Regions from separate parts of the Aminobacter sp. P4_H6_2 genome, predicted to be linked through region 3. Evidence: predicted binding sites of a transcription regulator. Region 3 holds the regulator's gene; each other region holds the start of a gene.

Region 1 (5,219 bases), on a different contig from region 3:
AGGCGAGGAAATCGTCGCGCATCTCATAGACGCGGCGACCCATGGCCTCAAGCAAGCGGATGACAACATTGGGTGCGCCTGCCCCAGCCGATTCGCCGTCCCGCCGCACCGCGTCGCTGACCGCACCGAGAAGGATCTTGGCTACATCGCTGCGGCCCTCCATCTGGACCTCAACGCCCTTTTTCTCATTGGCACTGACGAGTCGGTCGATGACCCAGGCACCGGCGGTGTCCATCTTCTCTATGCCGGAAAGGTCGAGTGCCAGCGTCGCAAAGCCCTTGCGCGCCTCGATCTTGCGCATTTCGGCGTCGACGAAAGCAACCGTGCGGGTGGTCCAGATGCCGGTGAACACGCAGGCAAGCACGCCTTCGCGTTCCGCCACAGCAACTTGCGGTCGGTGATCTCGGCCGTCGGCTGCCCCGCCGCTTGCTTCCCGTTTGCCGATGGTGAACATGGCACACTACTTAACGCGTCGGCTGCGGCATGTCGATTTTCGCAACCACGCCAAGCAGTTGAACGGAGCAGATTTTCATGTCGCGTGTCCTTTCGGTCGTAGATGAGCGCTTTCCCATCGCCGGAACGTTCACCATCTCGCGTGGTTCCAAGACCGAAGCCGAAGTCCTCACCTGCACGATAGCCGAATCAGACTTAATCGGGCGTGGCGAATGTGTGCCCTACAAGCGCTATGGCGAGACCTTGGAGAGCGTGCGGGAGCAGATCGAAAAGGCGCGCCGCGAGATCGAGAACGGCGCCTCCCGCGCCGATCTGCTGACGCTGATGTCGGCGGGTGCTGCCCGCAACGCCGTCGACTGCGCGCTGTGGGACCTGGAGGCGAAGACAAGCGGCCTGTCAGTCGTATCGCGGCTCGGGCTTGCCTCGCCTCGTGCACTTGAGACCGCCTACACGCTATCGCTCGGCGAGCCGGAGGCGATGGCGGCACAAGCACGCGCCAACGCGTCGCGGCCGCTGCTCAAGGTCAAGATCGGTGGCGACAACGACATCGCCCGCATCCGCGCCGTCACCGAAGCGGCCCCCAACAGCCGCATCATCCTTGACGCCAATGAAGGCTGGACTGATGCCAATATCGTCGCGAACCTTGCCGCGGCAGCCGAACTCGGCATCGCACTCATCGAACAGCCGCTGCCAGCCGGCGCTGACCAGATCCTTGGCCGCATTGCGCGTCCGATTCCGATCTGCGCTGACGAGAGCGTTCACATCGCGGCCGATCTTGGCAAGCTCAAGGGCCTCTACGATGCGGTCAACATCAAGCTCGACAAATCGGGCGGGCTGACGGCCGCGCTTGAACTGCGCGATCAAGCGCGCGCCCTTGGCTTCAAGGTGATGGTCGGCTGCATGGTCGGCACGTCGCTCGCCATGGCGCCTGCTGTGCTGCTTGCCCAGGACGCCGAATTCGTCGACCTCGACGGCCCGCTGCTTCTGGCGCGCGACCGCTCGCCGCGGCTTATCTACGAGGGCTCAACGGTGTCGCCGCCCCTGCCCGAGCTTTGGGGCTGAGCGGGACGCCAGAACCACAAGCACGATCGCGCACGCAGCAACGACGGCCATGAAATAAAACCCGTCGACGCCGAACCGCTGGTAGAGCGGGCCTGAAAGCAGCGTCACGATCGCCATCGACATGCCATTGGCGAAATAGGCGACGCCTTGGGCCGCTCCGGTACGCTCTTCAGGCACCGACTCGGCAATCAGCTTCTGCACACCGATCAGCACCAGAGCTGTCGATACCGAATGCAGGCTCTGCACGGCGAAGAAGCCAGGGACACCTAGCCCGAGCGGCCAGATCAACGGATAGGCGACCCAGCGCACGATCGCGCCGATGCCGGCCAAAATCAGTACCGAGGCTGTGGATTTGGAGCCGAACAGGCGCGTGAAGAACATGAACATCACGATCTCGGTGACCACGCCCCAGCTCCAGAGCAGGCCGACGACGGTTTCGTTGATGCCGAGCGATTTCCAGTAGATCGACACGAAGCCGTAGAGAAAGCCGTGGCTGCCGATGATGACGCCGGTGCCGCCGGCCATTAGCAGGAAGTAACGGTTGAACAGCTTGGGCGCGGCCTGCTGCATGTCGGTCGCCGACAGCGGCGAGGCAAGTCTCGGCCGGCCGAGGCGCGGCGTGATGAACGACATCAGGAAGCAGCCGAGCAGGCCGATGGAGATAATTGCCGGCACGGCATCGGCCCCTGTCAGCGACAGGACAAAACCCGCGCCAAGACTGCCGGCCAGAAAGGCGATCGAGCCCCAGATGCGCATCGCGGCATAATCCGAACCGAAGCGGCGAACACCCGAGAGCGCCAGCGAATCGGCGATCGGCGAATGCGGCGTCCACACCACCGAAAGTGCGAGCGAAACCGCGAGCACGACGAGATAGGTCGGCTCCAGGAAGTAGCCGAGTGACAGCAGCAAAGCCGACGCCGCGAGGAAGATGAAGACGTTGGCGCGATCCTTGGCGCGATCAGCCATAGCAGCGATCAGCGGCGTGGTGATGACGCGCAGGAACATAGGCGCCGACAAAACGATGGCGATCTGCTCGGGGTCGAACCCTTTGGCTTCGAGCCACAGCGGGAAATATGGCAGGTGCACGCCCATCGGCACGAAAAGTGCCGCGAAAAGCAGTGAGATACGCAGTTCGAAGCGCTGCGGCTTGATCTGCTGTTCTGGCGTGAGTGGGGGAAGCTTCATGGCAGATATGCGGGTCCGGGCGCGACCCGAACCAAACAAGCCTCACCGATTTGCCTGACCCATTACCATGGGTGCCAGCCGCACGAAAGCCGCCGGGTCTGTCGAACAGAGCAAAGGTTGGACCACGCGCCTGATGCTGTGTCTGCCATGCGCCATCACCCCGACCACCGGACGTTCGTCTGCGCCGAGACGTTGCGCCCGCTTATGCACAGGCTGCGCTCCGCCAAGCGAATCGATTTCAGCGTGACCTGGGCCCTCTCGGCGGTGGCGCGAGACGTAATTGGAAACACACATGGCCAGTGTCCGCTCAGGCGGCCTTGTCGACCCGCTGGTCGACGACCATGGGAACGAAGGGTTCGTTGACGAGCTTGCCGGCCAGGACATGCGGCCAGCGCAGGATGACGAAGGTGCCGTCGAAGTTTTCGGCCACCGCCGTGCAGTTTTCGACCCAGTCGCCGGTGTTGATGTAGTCGATGCCGCCAAATTTTTCGATCACTGGGTGGTGAATGTGGCCGCAGATGACGCCGTCGACCTCCGAACGCCGCGCCTCGTCAGTCAGCACATCCTGGAAGGCGCCGATGAAGTTGACCGCCTTCTTGACCTTGACCTTGGCCCAGGCCGAGAACGACCAGTAGGGCATGCCAAAGGTGCGGCGGAAGCGTGCCACCAGGCGGTTGAGCGCCATGGCCGCGTCGTAGGCAAAGTCGCCGAGATAAGCGAGCCAGCGCGCGTTCTGCACCACGGCATCGAACTGATCGCCATGGATGACCAGGAAGCGCTTTCCGTCGGCGGCCTCATGGATGGCGCGGTCGGCAACGACGATGCCACCGAAATGCACGCCCTGGAACATGCGGGCGAACTCGTCGTGATTGCCGGCGATATAGGTGATCGCAGTGCCCTTGCGGGCCTGGCGCAGCAGTTTCTGCACGACATCGTTGTGCGCCTGCGGCCAATGCCATGCGCGGCGCAGACGCCAGCCGTCAACGATGTCGCCGACGAGATAGATGCTTTCGGCTTCGTGATGGCGCAGGAAGTCGATCAGATACTCGGCCTTCGCCGCCTTCGAACCGAGATGGACGTCGGAGATGAAAAGCGCTCGGAATCTGCGTGTGCTGGTGCCGGACATGGCATTTGACCCGTTGCTGTCGCGCTGGCTATGCCCAGATTCATGCAACAGGCGTATGACGGTTGCGGCAGCCGCCCCTTGGACATAGGGTGCGCCATCACCGACAGGAGACAGACATCATGGATCTCGGAATCCGGGGCAAGAAGGCCATCGTGTGCGCGTCGAGCCGTGGGCTCGGCAAGGGATGCGCGATCGCACTCGCCGAAGCGGGCTGCGAGCTCTTCGTCAATGGCCGCGACGCCGCAGCGCTCAGCCGCACGGCGACGGAGATCCGCCAGCGATTCGGCGTGAAGGTGACGGAAATCGTCGGCGACGTGTCCGATCCCGAGGTGCAGAAGGCGCTGTTCACCGCCTGCCCGTCTCCCGACATCCTGGTCAACAACAATGGCGGGCCGCCCTACCGCGATTTCCGCCAACTCGACCGCGCCAAGATCCTCGAAGGCGTGACCAACAACATGGTCACCCCGATCGAGCTGGTCAAAGCGGTGATCGACGGCATGGCCGAGCGCGGCTTCGGGCGCATCGTCAACATCACATCGCTGTCGGTCTACACGCCAATCCCCGGCCTCGACCTGTCGTCGGGGGCGCGCGCCGGTCTCACCGCCTTCCTGGCGGGTGTGGCGCGAACTGTCGCCGACCGCAACGTGACGATCAACAACATGCTGCCGGGCAAGCTCGACACCGACCGCCTGCGCGGACCGCATGAGCCGGGCAGCATCGAAGACCCGGCGCAAGGGGCGGCGAGACGCGCTAGATTGAGCGCTGAAATTCCGGCTGGCCGGCTTGGCACGCCGGAGGAATTCGGCCAGATCTGCGCCTTCCTGTGCTCGGTTCATGCCGGATACATGACCGGCCAGAACATTCCGGTCGACGGCGGGCTCTATGTCAGCTCGTTCTGAGCACCACCAAAGCTGAAACGACATCTCAGCAAATTACGTCAAGCGGTTGGAATGATTGCCATTCCAACAATTGAAAGTGATTCAACTGCCATCTAGCCGTTGACACCTCGAAAAATGCCAGGGTCGTGCTAATAACGGCCTTTGAAGCGGAATCTGTAAGGAGCGAAAAATGGCCGGGGACGACAAGAAGAAGGAAGCGCTCTCCGATCTCGATCAGGCCGCGCTCTTTTTCCACAAGTACCCGGTTCCCGGTAAGCTCGAAATCCAGGCGACCAAGCCGCTCGGCAACCAGCGCGACCTGGCGCTTGCCTATTCGCCCGGCGTCGCCGCGCCCTGCCTCGCCATCAAGGACGATCCCGAAACCGCCGCCGACTATACCGGCCGTGCCAATCTCGTTGCTGTGATCTCCAACGGCACCGCCGTGCTCGGTCTCGGCAATATCGGCCCGCTGGCATCCAAGCCGGTGATGGAAGGCAAGGCCGTCCTGTTCAAGA
Region 2 (4,602 bases), on a different contig from region 3:
AAGCGCTCCAGCACATTGCGGTGCGCGATGATGCGTGGGCGCGATGTCCCTTTCGCATCTGCCTCCTGGTCCAGGAGCCGCGCGCCCCAGGTGTGGTCGATATGCCCATGCGTGTAGATGACGGTATGAACCGGGGCATCGTCCCATTTGCGCAATATGGCGAGCGTCTGGCTGGCGGTTTCGCGACTGCCGCTATCGACCAGCACCAAGCCATCGGCGGTGCGACATGCGGTTGTGTTTCCAAAGAGGTAGCCGGTGTGGATGGCGATCGCATTGTCCGCGATCTGCCTCGCGGAACCGCCCGACACAGCCGCACTCCACTCGTCCATCGCAGCTTCACCATTCCAGAGGCGCTCGAAGAGTTCGTCTTTCGCAATCACATTTGCCTCCTTTGGTCTGCACAGCACCTCTCATGCCCTGAGTCGGGTGCGAATGGCTGCTGCGTACCGAAATTCATGCCGAACAGAGGCGTCTAGGCCCTGCTTTCCCACGCCTTCGCCAGGCTTTTCGGTGCCCGCATTAGCCAAGCGCGTTCGAGCCGGGTCCGGAGCTGGTCGAGCGGAATCTCGTGAATGCGCACCAGCATGGCCGGCCAGCCCTTGTAATGGGCCGTCTCGAAATAGAGCTGCGGATCGGCCTCCATCAGCATCTCTTTTTCTTCAAGCGGGCACATGACAACGACCGTGTCGGCATCCTTGACGCGGCAGAGGAGTTTCTTGCGGAGCTGAAGCGACGGGGTGCCGTAGGAGGTGCCTTCGACGACCTCGGGCAGGCCTTCGGCTGCTGCGTATAGCTTGTCGAAGGCGCTGGAGAGATCGTCGGCCACTTCTCTAAGCGGCGAAGCGCTGCGCTTCCCCGCCGTAATAATTGATGTAGCGGGCGCCGATTTCCTTGACCGGCATGACGATGAAGACGTCGGTCGTGCCGAAGTCGTGGTCGATGACGCAGCCGTCGCCGATCTTGGCGCCGACGCGCAGATAGCCCTTGACCAGAGGCGGCATGGCGGCGATCGCCGCCTTGGCGTTGATCGCTTCGATCGGCATCAGATCCATGGCGCAGTAGCGCGACGCGACAGCGCGGACATCCCAGTCGGCGCTGGTGCGGCAATGATGGGCAAGATAGGTTAGCGCCTCGGCATGTGCCGCCGGCACCGTGCCGTGGAACGAGGCGCAGCCGGTCATGACGTCGATGTCGTAGCGGTTGAGATAGGCCCAGATGCCTTGCCACAGCGCTTCGATGGTTCGCTTGGAGCGGTATTCGGGTAGCACGCAGGAGCGGCCGAGCTCAAGAAAGCGCTGGCCGGGATGGCGTGCGATGAGCTTGTTCAGCTCGAATTCGTCGTCGGAATAAAACCCGCCGGCCTCGGTCGCGCGCTCCTGGCGCAGCAGCCGGTAGGTGCCGACGATGCGGCGATGCTCGGGGCCGTTGATCGAGGTGTCGAAGACCAGCAGGTGGTCACAAACGTCGTCAAAGCGGTCGGAGTCGCGACGTTCGATCGAGTGCGCCGCCTGCTTGCGGGCGCCGAGTTCGTCGAAGAACACGCGGTAGCGAACTTCCTGCGCGGCAGCGATCTCGGATTCGTCTCGGGCGAGGCGAACTTCCAATGTACCGATCCGTCCGAGCGGCGTTCCTGGGAGTAAAGGTTTGGAAGGCACTGTCACCTTGGCGCCGTTGGCTTTCTGAGTGTCACTGTCCGGCAAGGCTGTATGCACGGGTGATTCTCCTTCGAGCCATCCCTCCTGGCGCGGGGATACGGTGTCGGTGCTACAGGATTGTGACAGTATCGTGATCGACCCGCGCGGGCAAGACTGCGAGGGCAAGCAACGGCGCCTAGCCGGCTAGGGAAATCGACAGAACTGGTCAGGCAGCGGCGCGCTGTTCGACAAGATTTATCAGAACGTCCGGGTCCAACGGCTTGGTGATAAAGCCGCTGGCACCATGGGCGAGCACCGCATGGCGGGTCTTTTCCTGGCTGTCGGCCGACAAGACCATGATCGGCAGGGCGGAAAGCCCATGTTGCTCTTCGTGCCTGCGAATGGCCGAAATCGCGTCCAATCCGTCCATTACGGGCATATGCAGGTCCATCAGCACGACGTCGTAGCGGCGTTTGCGCGCTCCTCCCGTCACCGCCTCGACGGCGGCCTTGCCGTTGTTGACGACATCGACCCGGTGTCCTGCCTTGAGCAGCACCGCGCGGGCGAGCATGGCATTGATGTCGTTGTCCTCGGCGATCAGCACCGACAGGCCAAGCAGGTGTGAATTAGCCGCAGGCTTGGCGACGGTGCGGTTGTTTAAGGGCTGCGCTTGCCCCGCAACGACGCCCTGATTCGCCAGCAACACCCGCAGCAAGGTCTCGCCGCGCACCGGCCGGGCGAGGAAGGTCGCGTAGCCACTGGCGCGCAATTCGCCCAGAAGGCCCCGGTCGTTCGGGGCGATCAGCGTCACCGCTTCGCTTGCGGCAAAACCATTCTCGCGCAAGTTCCGGAGCATGCGGCCGTCATTTTCTTCCATTGCCGCATCGATGAGGAGGGCGTTGCAGCCGGCGGCATAACCTTGCGCCTGCTCGGGCGTGACAGCGATGTCGGCGCTGCCGCCATGGGCGCGGACGGTCTCGGCGATCGCTTCGGCTTCCGTGGTGTTCCTGGACAGGATCACCACATGGCGGCCGGCAAGCATATCGACGCTGGCTTGTGCGTCTTCGGTGGCGCCGAAGGCGGGCAGATCGAAGGAGAACTCCGAACCTTCGCCCGAAATGCTCTTGGCCGATATCGTGCCGCCCATCGAGGTCACGAGGCGCTTGGAGATGGCAAGCCCGAGGCCAGCACCACCATGCGAGCGGGTCGATGTGCCATCGRCTTGTTCGAATTCTTCGAAGATGCGCTCCATGTCCTCGGCGCGCAGGCCCGATCCGGTATCGGCTACGGTGAAGCGGATCTTGTCGGGATGCTCGTCGCGGATGCGCTCGACGCTAAGCATGATGCCACCGGCATCGGTGAATTTTATGGCGTTTCCAATCAGGTTGAGCAGCACCTGGCGCACGCGGCCCGGATCGGCGGATATCATTTGGGGCACGTTGAGCGCGACATGGCAGCCTAGGCCGATGCCCTTGCCGAATGCGCGCGAGGCCAGAAGCTCGACCACATTGTCAGCGATCTCGCGCGGCGACATCGGCTGCGGTTCGGGATCGAAGCGTCCTGCCTCGATTTTCGAATAGTCGAGCAGGTCCTCGATCAGCGCCAAAAGTGCGCTCGCCGACGTCGAGATCGCACCGACATAGGTGCGTTGCTCGGGCGACAGCTCGGTGTCGTGCAAGAGCTTTGCCATGCCCATGATGCCGTTCATCGGCGTGCGGATTTCGTGGCTTACAGTGGCCAGGAAACGCGATTTTGCCTGGCTCGCATATTCGGCGCGCTCGCGTGCGCCGATGAGCGCGGTTTCGGCGCGCTTGCGGGCGGTGATGTCGCGGGCGATCGCCCGATGCGACACGGCGTCGCTGGTCTTGTCACGTACCGAAAGCTCGGTCCAGGAAAACCAGCGCACCACGCCGTTCGAACGGATTCCGACATCGGTGGAGCTCAGGCATTCGCCATCGGCGAAGGCTGCGTCTGGAACGATGCCGACATCGACGCCGAGTTCCTGCAAGGTGCGGCCGGCGAGGTCACGCTGGTCCTGGCCGATGAGTCCGGCAAATACCTTGTTGGCATAGACGATGCGGCCGTCGCGATCGCGGTGCACGACAAGGTCGCCAAGTGCGTCGATGAGGCCGCGGAAGCGCTCTTCGCTTTCCTGCAGCTCCCACATCCGGTCGGCCAGAGTCTCGATCTCGGCGCGACTGCGTGAAGCGCTTTCGGTGATCGCTTCGGCGGCGCGCTCGCGCTCGCCGAGGCTGCGCGACAGCAGCACCATTCCGGTGAAGGCGGCGGCAAACAGGCCGATGCTGATGAAGGCGGGCGCCCCGGTCAGGTGGGCGAGACCGGCAAGCACCATGATGGCAATCAGGGTGGCGAAGTACAGGCCGCGCGGCGGCTCCTTCGGCAAATGCGGTTCGAGCTGCGGCGATGTGATGATGCGGCGACGCGACAGCGTGTCGGCGTCGGCCATGGCCACGCCTTGCGTCGTATTTGCTTCCGCTGTGCCGGACTCCGTCATCATGGCGGAAACCTAGCACTGAGAGCTTAGGGAAGATTTGGGCGGATTGATCGAATTTTAGCGGTCGCCGTATTCCGGCCGCCGCGTCAGTCGCTACTGGACGTAGCTCTTGAAGACGTAGCCGCGCTTGCCGTTGAAAACGATTTCACACCATTGAGTGCACGAAACCAGTTCGACAGAGGTTTTGGCGGGGATGACGCCCAAAACCTGACCACCTTTTTGCGGTGTGGCGCGCATGTTCACCGAGCGCTTGATCTTGACCTCGCGGCCGCCCTGGCTCGGTTCGCTGGCGGGCTTGACCTCGGCTTCCATCGCATCGACGGCAGCGGTTTCAGACGGATCGGGCTTGGTCTCTGCGAGCGCGAGCGGTGCTGTCTCGTCAGGGTCTTGGGCGATGATGTTTTCGGCACCTGGAATGGCGGGCATCGCTTCGAGCGGCCGGTTCGCTGCTGC
Region 3 (10,649 bases):
ACCACGCGCAATGTCGATATTCTTGCCGCCGCCAATCTCGACTCGGCCTTCAAGGGCCAGATCGATCTCGACGTGCCGGAAAGCCGCCGCAAGGTGTCGGACCAGCAGGTCGAGTGGATGAACAAGCTCAAGGCCGAAGGCGTGATGGCCGAGCACTTCAACACCGGGCTGTTCAGCTATGGCGCGTCGAGCCGGCCGGAAACGTCAGGCGTCGGCGTCGCCCTCATCGGCTCGGTCTACATGATGGGGATTGTGCTGCTGCTGGCGCTGCCGATCGGTGTTGCCGCCTCGATCTACCTTGAGGAGTTCGCCAAGAAGAGCCGCTTCACCGACATCATCGAGGTCAACATCAACAACCTCGCCGCCGTGCCGTCGATCGTCTTCGGGCTGCTCGGTCTTGCGGTGTTCATCAATTTCCTTGGCCTGCCACGATCGGCATCCTTCGTCGGCGGCCTGGTGCTGACGCTGATGACGCTGCCGACGATCATCATCGCGACGCGTGCGGCACTCGCCGCCGTGCCGCCGTCGATCCGTTCGGCGGCCCTTGGCCTTGGTGCTTCGAAGATGCAGATGGTGTTCCATCACATCCTGCCGCTGGCAGCCCCCGGCATCCTGACCGGCACGATCATTGGGCTGGCCCGCGCGCTCGGCGAGACGGCGCCGCTTCTGCTGATTGGCATGGTCGCCTTCGTCGCCGACTATCCCACGACGCCATTCGATCCGGCGACGGCCTTGCCGGTGCAGATTTACATGTGGGCGAACGAGGCCGAACGCGCCTTTGTCGAGCGCATGTCGGGCGCCATCATCATCCTTCTGATCTTCCTCATGGCCATGAACATCGTCGCTATCGTCCTGCGCCGCCGCTTCGAGCGCCGCTGGTAGGGCATGGACAAGGAGTATCCTGCTATGAACATCATGACCGAGAAAAAACTCGAAGACGCGGTAAATGCCGAGATGAACAGACCCAACGAAATCATCAAGATGCGCGGCGACCAGGTCACTGTGCACTATGGCGACAAGCAGGCGCTGTTCGGGGTCAATCTCGACGTCCGCCAGAACCAGGTGACGGCGCTGATCGGCCCTTCGGGCTGTGGCAAGTCGACCTTCCTGCGTTGCCTCAACCGCATGAACGACACGATCGACGCAGCGCGTGTCGGCGGCAAGATCACGCTCGACAACGAGGATATCTACGATCCCAAGATCGACGTGGTCGAACTGCGCGCGCGTGTCGGCATGGTGTTCCAGAAGCCGAACCCGTTCCCCAAGTCGATCTACGAAAACGTCGCTTACGGCCCGCGCATCCATGGCCTGGCCAAGAACAAGGCCGAGCTCGACGTGATCGTCGAGAAGAGCCTGCAGAAGGCGGCTCTGTGGAACGAGGCCAAGGACCGTCTCAACGAGCCGGGCACCGGCCTGTCGGGCGGCCAGCAGCAGCGCTTGTGCATCGCGCGCGCCATTGCGGTGTCGCCCGAAGTGATCCTGATGGACGAGCCGTGCTCGGCACTCGATCCGATCGCTACCGCGAAGGTGGAGGAGCTGATCGACGAGCTGCGCGAGAACTACACGATCGTGATCGTGACGCACTCGATGCAGCAGGCGGCACGCGTGTCGCAGCGCACCGCGATGTTCCACCTCGGCTATCTCGTCGAGGAAGGCGCTACCGACAAGATGTTCACCAACCCCGACGACAAGCGGACGCAGGACTACATCACCGGCCGCTTCGGCTGAGTGGACGTTTTCGCCGCCGTATACGAGACGAGGAATAAATCATGGGCGAACATACAGTCCGGTCCTTCGACGAAGAACTCCAGCATGTCGACCAGCTCATCCGTGACATGGGCGATCTCGGCGGCTCGATGGTTGCCGGTGCCATCCGCGCGCTGTTGTCGTCCGACCAGGCGCTGGCGCAAAGCGTTGTCGCCGACGACACGATCATGGACGCCAAGCAGCGCGAACTCGACAACAGCGCCATCACGCTGATCGCCAAGCGCCAGCCGATGGCACAGGACCTGCGTGCCGTGGTTGGCGCCATCCGTATGGCGGGGGATCTCGAACGCATCGGCGACCTCGCCAAGAACATCGCCAAGCGTGTCGGCGCTGTCGGCCAGTCGCCGACGCCACGCAATCTTTCGCATTCGATCGATGCCATGGCACAGCTGGTGCTCGACCAGGTGCGGGGCGTCGTTGATCTCTATGTCGCGCGCCAGGCCGAGGGCCTGAAGAACCTGCGCGCCGACGACCAGAAGATCGACATCCAGTACAACGCGGTGTTCCGCGAGCTCCTGACCTACATGATGGAAGATCCGCGCAACATCACTGCCTGCACGCATCTGCTGTTCTGCGCCAAGAACCTGGAGCGCATTGGCGACCATGTCACCAATATCGCCGAGAACGCGTATTTCGTGGTGACCGGCACGCAGCTGCCGCTCCACCGGCCGAAGGTTGAAGAAACCACATCGCCGGTTTCGGCCACCTGAACTCCAACATGAAGGACTGCCGATGATCGCCCCCAAGATCATGGTCGTCGAGGACGAAGAGCCGCTGGGCGTGCTGCTTCGCTACAACCTCGAGTCCGAAGGCTACCAGGTCGAGGTCGTCACGCGTGGCGACGAGGCCGAAATACGGCTTCAGGAAAACGTGCCCGACCTTTTGGTGCTCGACTGGATGGTGCCGGCACTCTCCGGCATCGAGCTGTGCCGCAGGCTTCGGATGCGGCCCGACACCGAACGGCTGCCGATCATCATGCTGACGGCGCGTGGCGAAGAGAGCGACCGCGTGCGCGGGCTGTCGACTGGTGCCGACGACTATCTGGTCAAGCCGTTCTCGACGCCCGAGTTCATGGCACGGGTCAAGGCGTTGCTGCGCCGGGCCAAGCCCGAAGTGCTGTCTTCGATCCTCAAGGTCGGCGACATCATGCTCGACCGCGAGTCGCACCGGGTCTACCGCAAGAAGAGCGAGATCAAGCTCGGGCCAACCGAATTCCGGCTGCTGGAGTTCATGATGCGGCATCCCGGCCGGGTGTTTTCGCGCAGCCAGTTGCTCGACAATGTCTGGGGCGAGACGATCTACATCGACGAACGTACCGTCGACGTCCATGTCGGGCGCTTGCGTAAGGCAGTCAATACCGGCCGCATGCCCGACGTGATCCGCACCATCCGCGGCGCCGGCTACGCCATCCGCGAGGATTAGCGCCGCTGTTCCGTTCTTGCCGCAAGCGGCGAGCGCACCAGTGGCTGCGGCCAGCAGCAGATCAGGCCAATCGGCAGCGTGCCGCCATCGACGCCGAGCTCTACGCACTGCTGACCGCCCGGTCTGCGTGGTGGCGCTCAATCATGAAGATCGCCTGCGCCGCGAAGCTTTGGCGTCGGTCTGATGTAAACAACCTTCTGGTGATTGGAGTGTTGTTCTGCAAGAGCTCCGTCACATCCATTCTTTTGATGGACAACTTCTTCAAGAATGGCAGTTAAAGTTCCGACGATGACACTTTCGTGATCTCGGTGATACCAAAAATTGTCTGTTTTCATGCTAGTTGGCGCTCCGTGCGCAACTTTGTCTCGGTAATTGTTCTGGTGCTGATCACCATCCTCTACGGACTGCCCCTCGATCGGGCAGCGGCCGTAGGCATGAACATTGGCGAGCTGCCGGGCGTAACCTTGCAGGCTGAAGTTACAGCCGGATCCGATGGGTGTTTGCCATCCCCGGAGCGCTGTGTCGGTGAGTCCTCTGACGACCGCTTCGCCAGCACACACTGCCTGGGCGACTGCCCTGCCTGGCAGGCCCGCGTCGAGCTTCCCGCACCGACCCGCGCAGCGCTTTTGAAGCTGCTTCCAGATCCCATGCCGCGTCGCTTGGTGATCGCATCGCTCCTTCGGCCTCCGATCGCTGCCTGATTTCCGACCGTTCGGCCTTTGGCTGCCACCGTCCGGCTCGCACGCCAGCCCGCTCGGCGCCAATGCGCTTTTCTCGCGGCAACCGCGACATGACGCGTGCCCGCACGCATGAGCCGTCACCGGCCGGCGGATCGGTGCCGAACGGCCACATTCGCATGAACAACGACAGCGTCATCAACTTCCATGACTGCGTGTCGCTCGAAGTACAGGAAATGGTTCCAGGAGACTGCAAATGACTACGGGCACTTTCGAAACGAACGCCGCGGACTCCGCGCCCTTGCCCGGAGACGGCTCGGCACTGAGCCGCCGGCATTTTCTCAGCGGCGTAGCCGCGCTGGGAACGCTTGCGGTGTCCGGCTGCGTCAGCACCCAACAAGCGGCCGTGCCGGCCGCAAACGCACCGGTCAAAAAGGCGCCGCCGGTCGTCGACAGCAATGCCCTTGCGATGTACGGCCCGCTTCCGAACGAGCGGTTCCCAATCGCCGCAATCGACCTGACCAAGGTACCGAGCCGTTTCTATCGGCAGCAGGTCGACTATGCCACCGAAGAACCGGTCGGAACGCTCGTCGTCGACACGGACAACTTCTACCTCTACCTCGTCCAGCCAGGCGGGAAGGCCATGCGCTACGGGGTTGGACTTGGCCGGGCCGGTTTTACCTGGGCGGGAAGGGGCCGTATCGGTTGGAAGCAGGAATGGCCGAAATGGACGCCTCCAAACGAGATGATCGCGCGTCAGCCAGATCTCGCCCAGTGGAGCGCCGACAGGGGCGGCATGCCGCCAGGCCTTACAAATCCGCTGGGATCGCGGGCGCTCTACGTCTTCCAGGGCAAGGTCGACACGCTTTATCGCGTTCACGGAACGCCCGAATACTGGACCGTCGGAAAGGCGGTTTCGAGCGGCGGCGTTCGCCTCATGAACCAGGACATCATAGACCTGTATGAACGGGTGCCGAGCCAGTCTCCCATCCTCGTGCTGGGCGATCCGACCCAACCCCATTCGCACGAGGTCGCCAGCGACAGTGCTCGGCAAGCCGCCGGCTGATGTAACGGTCGCGCAGCAGGTTCTCGCCGGGCGGTTTGCGAAGCGCCGCCCGGCCAACCGTCATGGTTCCGTTGGAGGAATAAGCGATGCAGGGTGAACACACACTTTCCGGTCTGCGCGGAACCGCTGCCGGCTGGCATGGCCGCGACGTTCTCAAGGGGGTGGCCGTGGCTATCCTGAGCTTCGCAGCGCTGGGCACCGTTTCGGCGCTCTGGGACAATCCGCTCTTCATTCGGATGACCCCCGTTGGGAGCTGGGAACTGCCCGCCCTGGCGGTCCTGTCGGCGCTTTCGGGGCTGTACGTCGCCGTGCGGCGCCCCTTCTGTTCGGCCCGCCGCGCGGGTGCCGGCGGCGTCGCGGACTTCATCGGCATCGCATGCCCGACGTGCAACAAGCTCCTCATGCTCCTGTTCGGGGGCGAATTGCTGATGACCTGGTTCGACCCGATCCGGCCATTGATTGCGGCGCTGGGAATTGTGCTTCTCGCTGTCGCTTCATGGCACGAAATGCGAGCTTGCCGCGCAGACAATGCAGACGCCACGCAAATGGAGTATCCGAAGTGACCGGTATCCCCGCGGCGCGCGCACACGCCGACCGGCTCGTTCCACTTGCCTGGCGCCGGATGCTGCTGCGCCATTTCGCGGTCATCGGCCTTTCGGCGGCGCTGGTCTACGCGTTCGCCCTCGTGCACGCCCAGTGGAGCCCGATGCACAGGTGGAACCGCGCATTCGCGGACGCATCGCTGGCGATGCTGGTGATCACCATGTCGATCGGACCCGGCTCGCGTCTATGGCCGCTCTTGCTGCGGATAGTGGCCTATCGGCGCGAGACCGGTATCCATGCGACGCTTTTGGCGGCCGTGCACACGGCCATCATACTCAGCGGCTGGGTCGAGTGGGATTTTGCGCGGCTGTTCGGCTTCGAAATCATCCCGCAGACGGGCGAGTATGTGATGTTCCAGCATGGCTTCGGGCTTGCCAACGTGATCGGCATTGGCGCGCTGACCTATGCGCTCGCGCTCATGGCCACCTCGAACGATCGGTCGATCCAGCTGCTCGGTTCCTCGGTCTGGAAGTTCCTGCAGAACGGCGCGACGGTGCTGTGGGGGCTTGTTGTGCTGCACACGGCCTATTTCCTGTTCATGCACTTCCTGAGCTTCCATCGCCCGCCGCCCGCGCCGAACCCTCTGCAATGGCCGTTCGTGGCGGCGGTGCTATCGGTGCTGGTGCTGCGCGCCGCGTCCTTCCTTTCGACTTGGAGCAAGAAGAGGAAAAGTGCCCGGTGATGGCCTTCGACGGTTAGGCGAAATCGGCCCCGGCAAGGCGAGGGGCCGTGCCGGCGGCGAAGATCTCCTGATCGACGTACAGCAGGGCGCGCATTAGGCAGCCCAGGCGGATGAGCGGGACTTCGTTCGGCTCGGTGTCGAAGGAGATCGCCTTGGAATGCAGCCCACCTGCCGTCTTGGCGATGGCCGCGCGGACATGCGGCTCCATCAGGTCGAAGGCGGTGGCACCCACGCCGACAAAGGCGAGTGGTGCGGGATCGATCAGCGCGAACATCGAACCCAGGCCGAAGCCGATGGCCTCACCGGCCTTGCGGAACGCTTCGCGCTCGGGGCCGTCATGGTCGCGGGCGGCGTCGGCGAGGGCCGTGATGTCCTCGTCGGAGAGATCGGCGAGCGGCTCGGCATTCTCGTCGCCCAAACGGGCATTGCGCCATATGGCGTAGTTGCCGGCATAGGCTTCGACGCAGCCGCGCCGGCCACAGCGGCAGAGCGCGCCATCGGGGCGGTGGATCATGTGGCCGAATTCGCCCCCTGACGAATGCGTGCCGGTGAACAGCTCGCCCTTCAGCACCAGTCCCATGCCGATGCCGTGTGAAAGCAGGATGGCGATGAAGTCGTCGCGGTAGCGGACCGGGTCGCGCCAGCGCAAAGCCTCGGCGATCATGTTGCAGTCGTTTTCGACCGTCACCGGCACGCCGAACTCCTGTTCGAGCCGGTCGGCGAAGGGAATGTCGTCATGCGGCGTGATCGGCGACCATAGCAGCTTGCGCGAGCCCGAATCGGTGATGCCCTGGACCGCGAGCGCGATGCGCAGCACCGGGCCGTAGGTTGTTTCGATGCGATCCATCAGGCCCCGGATCATGGTGACGCATTCGTCGATCAGGGCGTGCTCCGGCATGCGCTGGGTGACGAGACGGCGGCTATCTTCGACGATGGTGTTGCCGGCATAGTCGATGATGGCGGCCGACAGGCTGTTGAGGGAAAGCACGACAGCGACGATTGACGCTGCCTTTGGGTCGACGGCAAGGGCGACCTGCGGCCGGCCGCGCTTCATGGCTACTTGTTCATTGCCCTTGGCTTCGGCGAGGATGCCTTCGGCGATGAGGTCGGAGGATATCGTCGATATTGTGGAGTGGCTGAGGCCGGTCGTGGCGGCAATTTCGGTGCGCGAAGGCTGGCTGGCGCGACGAACCGCTGATATGACCATGGCGCGGTTGCGTCGCCTCAGATCGTCGTGACGTATGCCGACCGACATGTGCTCGTCTTCCTCCCGGCGAAGCGCTGCCCTTCTTATGCGGCAGTCCCTAGCGCCAACTAATTGTGACAGAGCCGAAGCCAAAAGTCTTTATTTATTTCGAGCTCCGAAAAAATTAGAGAGGCCTTGCGAAACCATGTTGACAGCGGCTGGCCGTTGAGTCAGTATTTTTTCGAGGCTCGAAAAAAAGAGCTTCTCCAAGGGCTATCGCGAAGTAGGCGCGCCCATTGGGCGCAGGGAGGAAATCATGAAAAAGTTTACCACCGCCATCCTGGCGGGTGTTGCCATGACTCTGTCGCTTTCGGCAGTGGCTTCGGCAAAGGACAAGGTCATCGGCGTGTCGTGGTCGAACTTCCAGGAAGAACGCTGGAAGACCGACGAAGCTGCGATGAAGGCCGCCATCGAGGCCGCTGGTGACAAGTACATCTCGGCTGACGCACAGTCGTCGCCCGCAAAGCAACTCACCGACGTCGAAAGCCTGATCTCGCAGGGCGCCAACGCCTTGATCATCCTGGCGCAGGACGCATCGGCTATCGGGCCGGCTGTCGACAAGGCGGTTGCGGAAGGCATTCCGGTCGTCGGCTATGACCGTCTGATCGAAAACAAGGACGCCTTCTACCTGACCTTCGACAACAAGGAAGTCGGTCGCATGCAGGCCAAGGGCGTGTTTGCCGCCAAGCCTGAAGGCAACTATGTCTTCATCAAGGGCTCGGGTGCTGATCCGAACGCCGACTTCCTGTTTGCTGGGCAGATGGAAGTGCTCAAGGAAGCCGTCGACGCCGGCAAGATCAAGAATGTCGGCGAGGCCTATACTGACGGCTGGCTGCCCGCCAACGCTCAGAAGAACATGGAGCAGTTCCTGACCGCCAACGACAACAAGATCGACGCGGTCGTGGCTTCCAACGATGGCACTGCAGGCGGTGCGATCGCAGCACTTCAGGCGCAGGGCCTTGCCGGCTCGGTGCCGGTATCGGGCCAGGACGGCGACCATGCCGCGCTGAACCGCATCGCGCTTGGCACGCAGACGGTTTCTGTCTGGAAGGACGCGCGCGAACTCGGCAAGAACGCGGCTGAAATCGCCTCGCAGCTCGCCGATGGCAAGAAGATGGAAGAGATCGCCAACGTCGCCAAGTTCAAGACGCCGGGCGGCCTGGAGCTGAACTCTGTCTTCCTGACCCCGGTTCCGATCACCAAGGACAACCTCAACCTCGTCATCGACGCCGGCTGGGTTGGCAAGGACGTGGTCTGCCAGGGTGTGGCTGCCGGTTCAGTTGCTGCCTGCAACTAAGACCGGTTCGATCCGATCGGGAAACGCCGCGGCTTGTCCGCGGCGTTTTTCAAAAGCGCCCGCTTCATGACATGGTGGATTGCTCCTATCATGCGCACACCGGCTGCCGCGAAGACGGCCATCCGGTTGGGAGGTAACAATGGCAGATACGACTTCCAACGCGCCGGCTGACCGAGCGCGAACGACCGAGCTCAGCCCAATCGGGCGTTTTCTCAAGGCGACCGAGATCGATACGCGAATGCTCGGCATGGTCGGCGCGCTGCTGCTGATCTGGGTCGGACTGCAGGTGATTTCGAGCCTGCGCCTCGGCGTCAACCCGTTCGATTTCGATAGCCGCACCTTCATGACCGCCCGCAACCTGTGGAACCTATCGGTGCAGGCGTCCGCCGTGGCGATCATGGCGACCGGCATGGTGCTGGTCATCGTCATGCGCAACATCGACCTGTCCGTCGGCTCGGCCGAAGGCCTGATCGGCATGGTGATGGGCTTCGCCCAGGTGCATTTCCTGATCAAGGCCGTAGGCCTGGAGCTCGGCAATCCTTGGATCTGGGCACTGGCGCTCGCCATAGGCATCGCACTCGGCTTGATGATCGGCGCGCTGCAAGGTTTCGTCATCGCCTACATGGAGGTTCCCGCCTTCATCGTGACGCTGGGCGGATTGCTGATCTGGCGCGGAGCAGCCTGGTGGGTCACGTCAGGCCAGACGATCGCGCCGCTCGATGCGACCTTCCAGCTCATGGGCGGTGGTCCGCAAGGCGCCATAGGAGCCACGTGGAGCTGGATCGTCGGCCTTGTCGCATGCCTGGCCGTGGTGTTCCTGCTGCTGCGTGGCCGCCAGCAACGCAAGCGCTTCAAGTTCCCGCTGCGGCCGGTCTGGGCCGAGGCATTTCTCGGCGCTGTCACCTGCGGGGTCATCCTTGGTGCGATCTGGATCGCCAATTCCTACCCCTGGCCGATCGGCATCGTGCGTCGCTACGCCGAGGCCAACGGCATCACCATCCCCGAAGGCGGGCTGTTCATCGCCCATGGCATTGCCATTCCCGTCCTGATCGCGGTGGCCGTGGGCATCGTCATGACCTTTGTCACCAACCGCACACGCTTCGGCCGCTATGTCTTCGCCATCGGCGGCAACCCCGAAGCAGCAAGCCTTGCCGGCATCAACACGCGCTGGATCACCATGAAGGTGTTCATGATCATGGGCGTGCTGGCGGCGATCAGCGCGGCAGTCTCCAGTGCCCGCCTGAACTCGGCAACCAACTCGCTCGGCACCCTGGACGAGCTTCTTGTCATCGCTGCAGCGGTCATCGGCGGCACCTCGCTCGCCGGTGGGGCCGGCACGGTTGCGGGTGCCATGCTGGGCGCTCTCCTGATGCAGTCGCTCCAGTCGGGCATGGTGCTGCTCAACATCGACACGCCGCTGCAGAACATCGTCGTCGGCTTGGTGCTGGTCGTGGCCGTCTGGCTCGACACGCTCTACCGCAAGCGCGTCTAACGAAATTCGGGAGACAAGATCATGGAACAGACCCGTATCCCGCTCGTCGACCTCAAGAACATCTCCATCGCCTTCGGCGGCATCCGCGCCGTCGACGATGCCTCGGTCGATCTTTATCCCGGCGAAGTGGTGGCACTGCTCGGCCACAATGGTGCTGGCAAGTCGACGCTGATCAAGATCCTGTCTGGCGCCTACAAGCGCGATAGCGGCACGATCTTCGTCAATGGCTCCGAGGCGCAGATCGGCAACCCGCGCGATGCCAAGAAGTACGGCATCGAGACGATCTACCAGACGCTGGCTTTGGCCGACAATGTCGATGCCGCCGCCAATTTGTTCCTCGGGCGCGAGATCATGACCGCCTATGGCACGTTGGACGACGTCGCCATGGAGGCCGAGG

Evidence for each region. Region 3 encodes PhoB, which activates phosphate uptake and scavenging genes when phosphate is short. Its sites were predicted from a motif close to TGTCATNNANCTGTCAT; they were not measured.
Region 1: the regulator PhoB is predicted to act here: its motif matches at 3,871-3,887, upstream of AC1DUU_RS19860 (UDP-2,3-diacylglucosamine diphosphatase).
Region 2: the regulator PhoB is predicted to act here: its motif matches at 1,764-1,780, upstream of olsB (l-ornithine N(alpha)-acyltransferase).

The regions. Positions count from the first base shown of each region.
Region 1 covers NZ_JBFUKO010000304.1:53-5,271, forward strand. Annotated here, with positions in the region: partial or broken gene AC1DUU_RS19845 (STAS domain-containing protein) at 1-454, opposite strand, end outside; gene dgcA (N-acetyl-D-Glu racemase DgcA) at 532-1,515, shown strand; gene AC1DUU_RS19855 (MFS transporter) at 1,477-2,700, opposite strand; gene AC1DUU_RS19860 (UDP-2,3-diacylglucosamine diphosphatase) at 3,008-3,826, opposite strand; gene AC1DUU_RS19865 (SDR family oxidoreductase) at 3,946-4,725, shown strand; partial or broken gene AC1DUU_RS19870 (phosphate acyltransferase) at 4,895-5,219, shown strand, end outside.
Region 2 covers NZ_JBFUKO010000035.1:16,015-20,616, forward strand. Annotated here, with positions in the region: gene AC1DUU_RS05125 (alkyl sulfatase dimerization domain-containing protein) at 1-380, opposite strand, end outside; gene AC1DUU_RS05130 (MmcQ/YjbR family DNA-binding protein) at 473-826, opposite strand; gene olsB (l-ornithine N(alpha)-acyltransferase) at 831-1,661, opposite strand; gene AC1DUU_RS05140 (PAS domain-containing hybrid sensor histidine kinase/response regulator) at 1,861-4,152, opposite strand; partial or broken gene AC1DUU_RS05145 (SH3 domain-containing protein) at 4,243-4,602, opposite strand, start outside.
Region 3 covers NZ_JBFUKO010000079.1:523-11,171, reverse strand. Annotated here, with positions in the region: gene pstA (phosphate ABC transporter permease PstA) at 1-882, shown strand, start outside; gene pstB (phosphate ABC transporter ATP-binding protein PstB) at 907-1,728, shown strand; gene phoU (phosphate signaling complex protein PhoU) at 1,770-2,477, shown strand; gene phoB (phosphate regulon transcriptional regulator PhoB) at 2,500-3,189, shown strand; gene AC1DUU_RS09060 (hypothetical protein) at 3,327-3,524, opposite strand; gene AC1DUU_RS09055 (hypothetical protein) at 3,953-4,126, shown strand; gene AC1DUU_RS09050 (L,D-transpeptidase) at 4,123-4,932, shown strand; gene AC1DUU_RS09045 (hypothetical protein) at 5,019-5,495, shown strand; gene AC1DUU_RS09040 (ferric reductase-like transmembrane domain-containing protein) at 5,492-6,217, shown strand; gene AC1DUU_RS09035 (ROK family protein) at 6,231-7,472, opposite strand; gene xylF (D-xylose ABC transporter substrate-binding protein) at 7,720-8,760, shown strand; gene AC1DUU_RS09025 (sugar ABC transporter permease) at 8,900-10,252, shown strand; gene AC1DUU_RS09020 (ATP-binding cassette domain-containing protein) at 10,274-10,649, shown strand, end outside.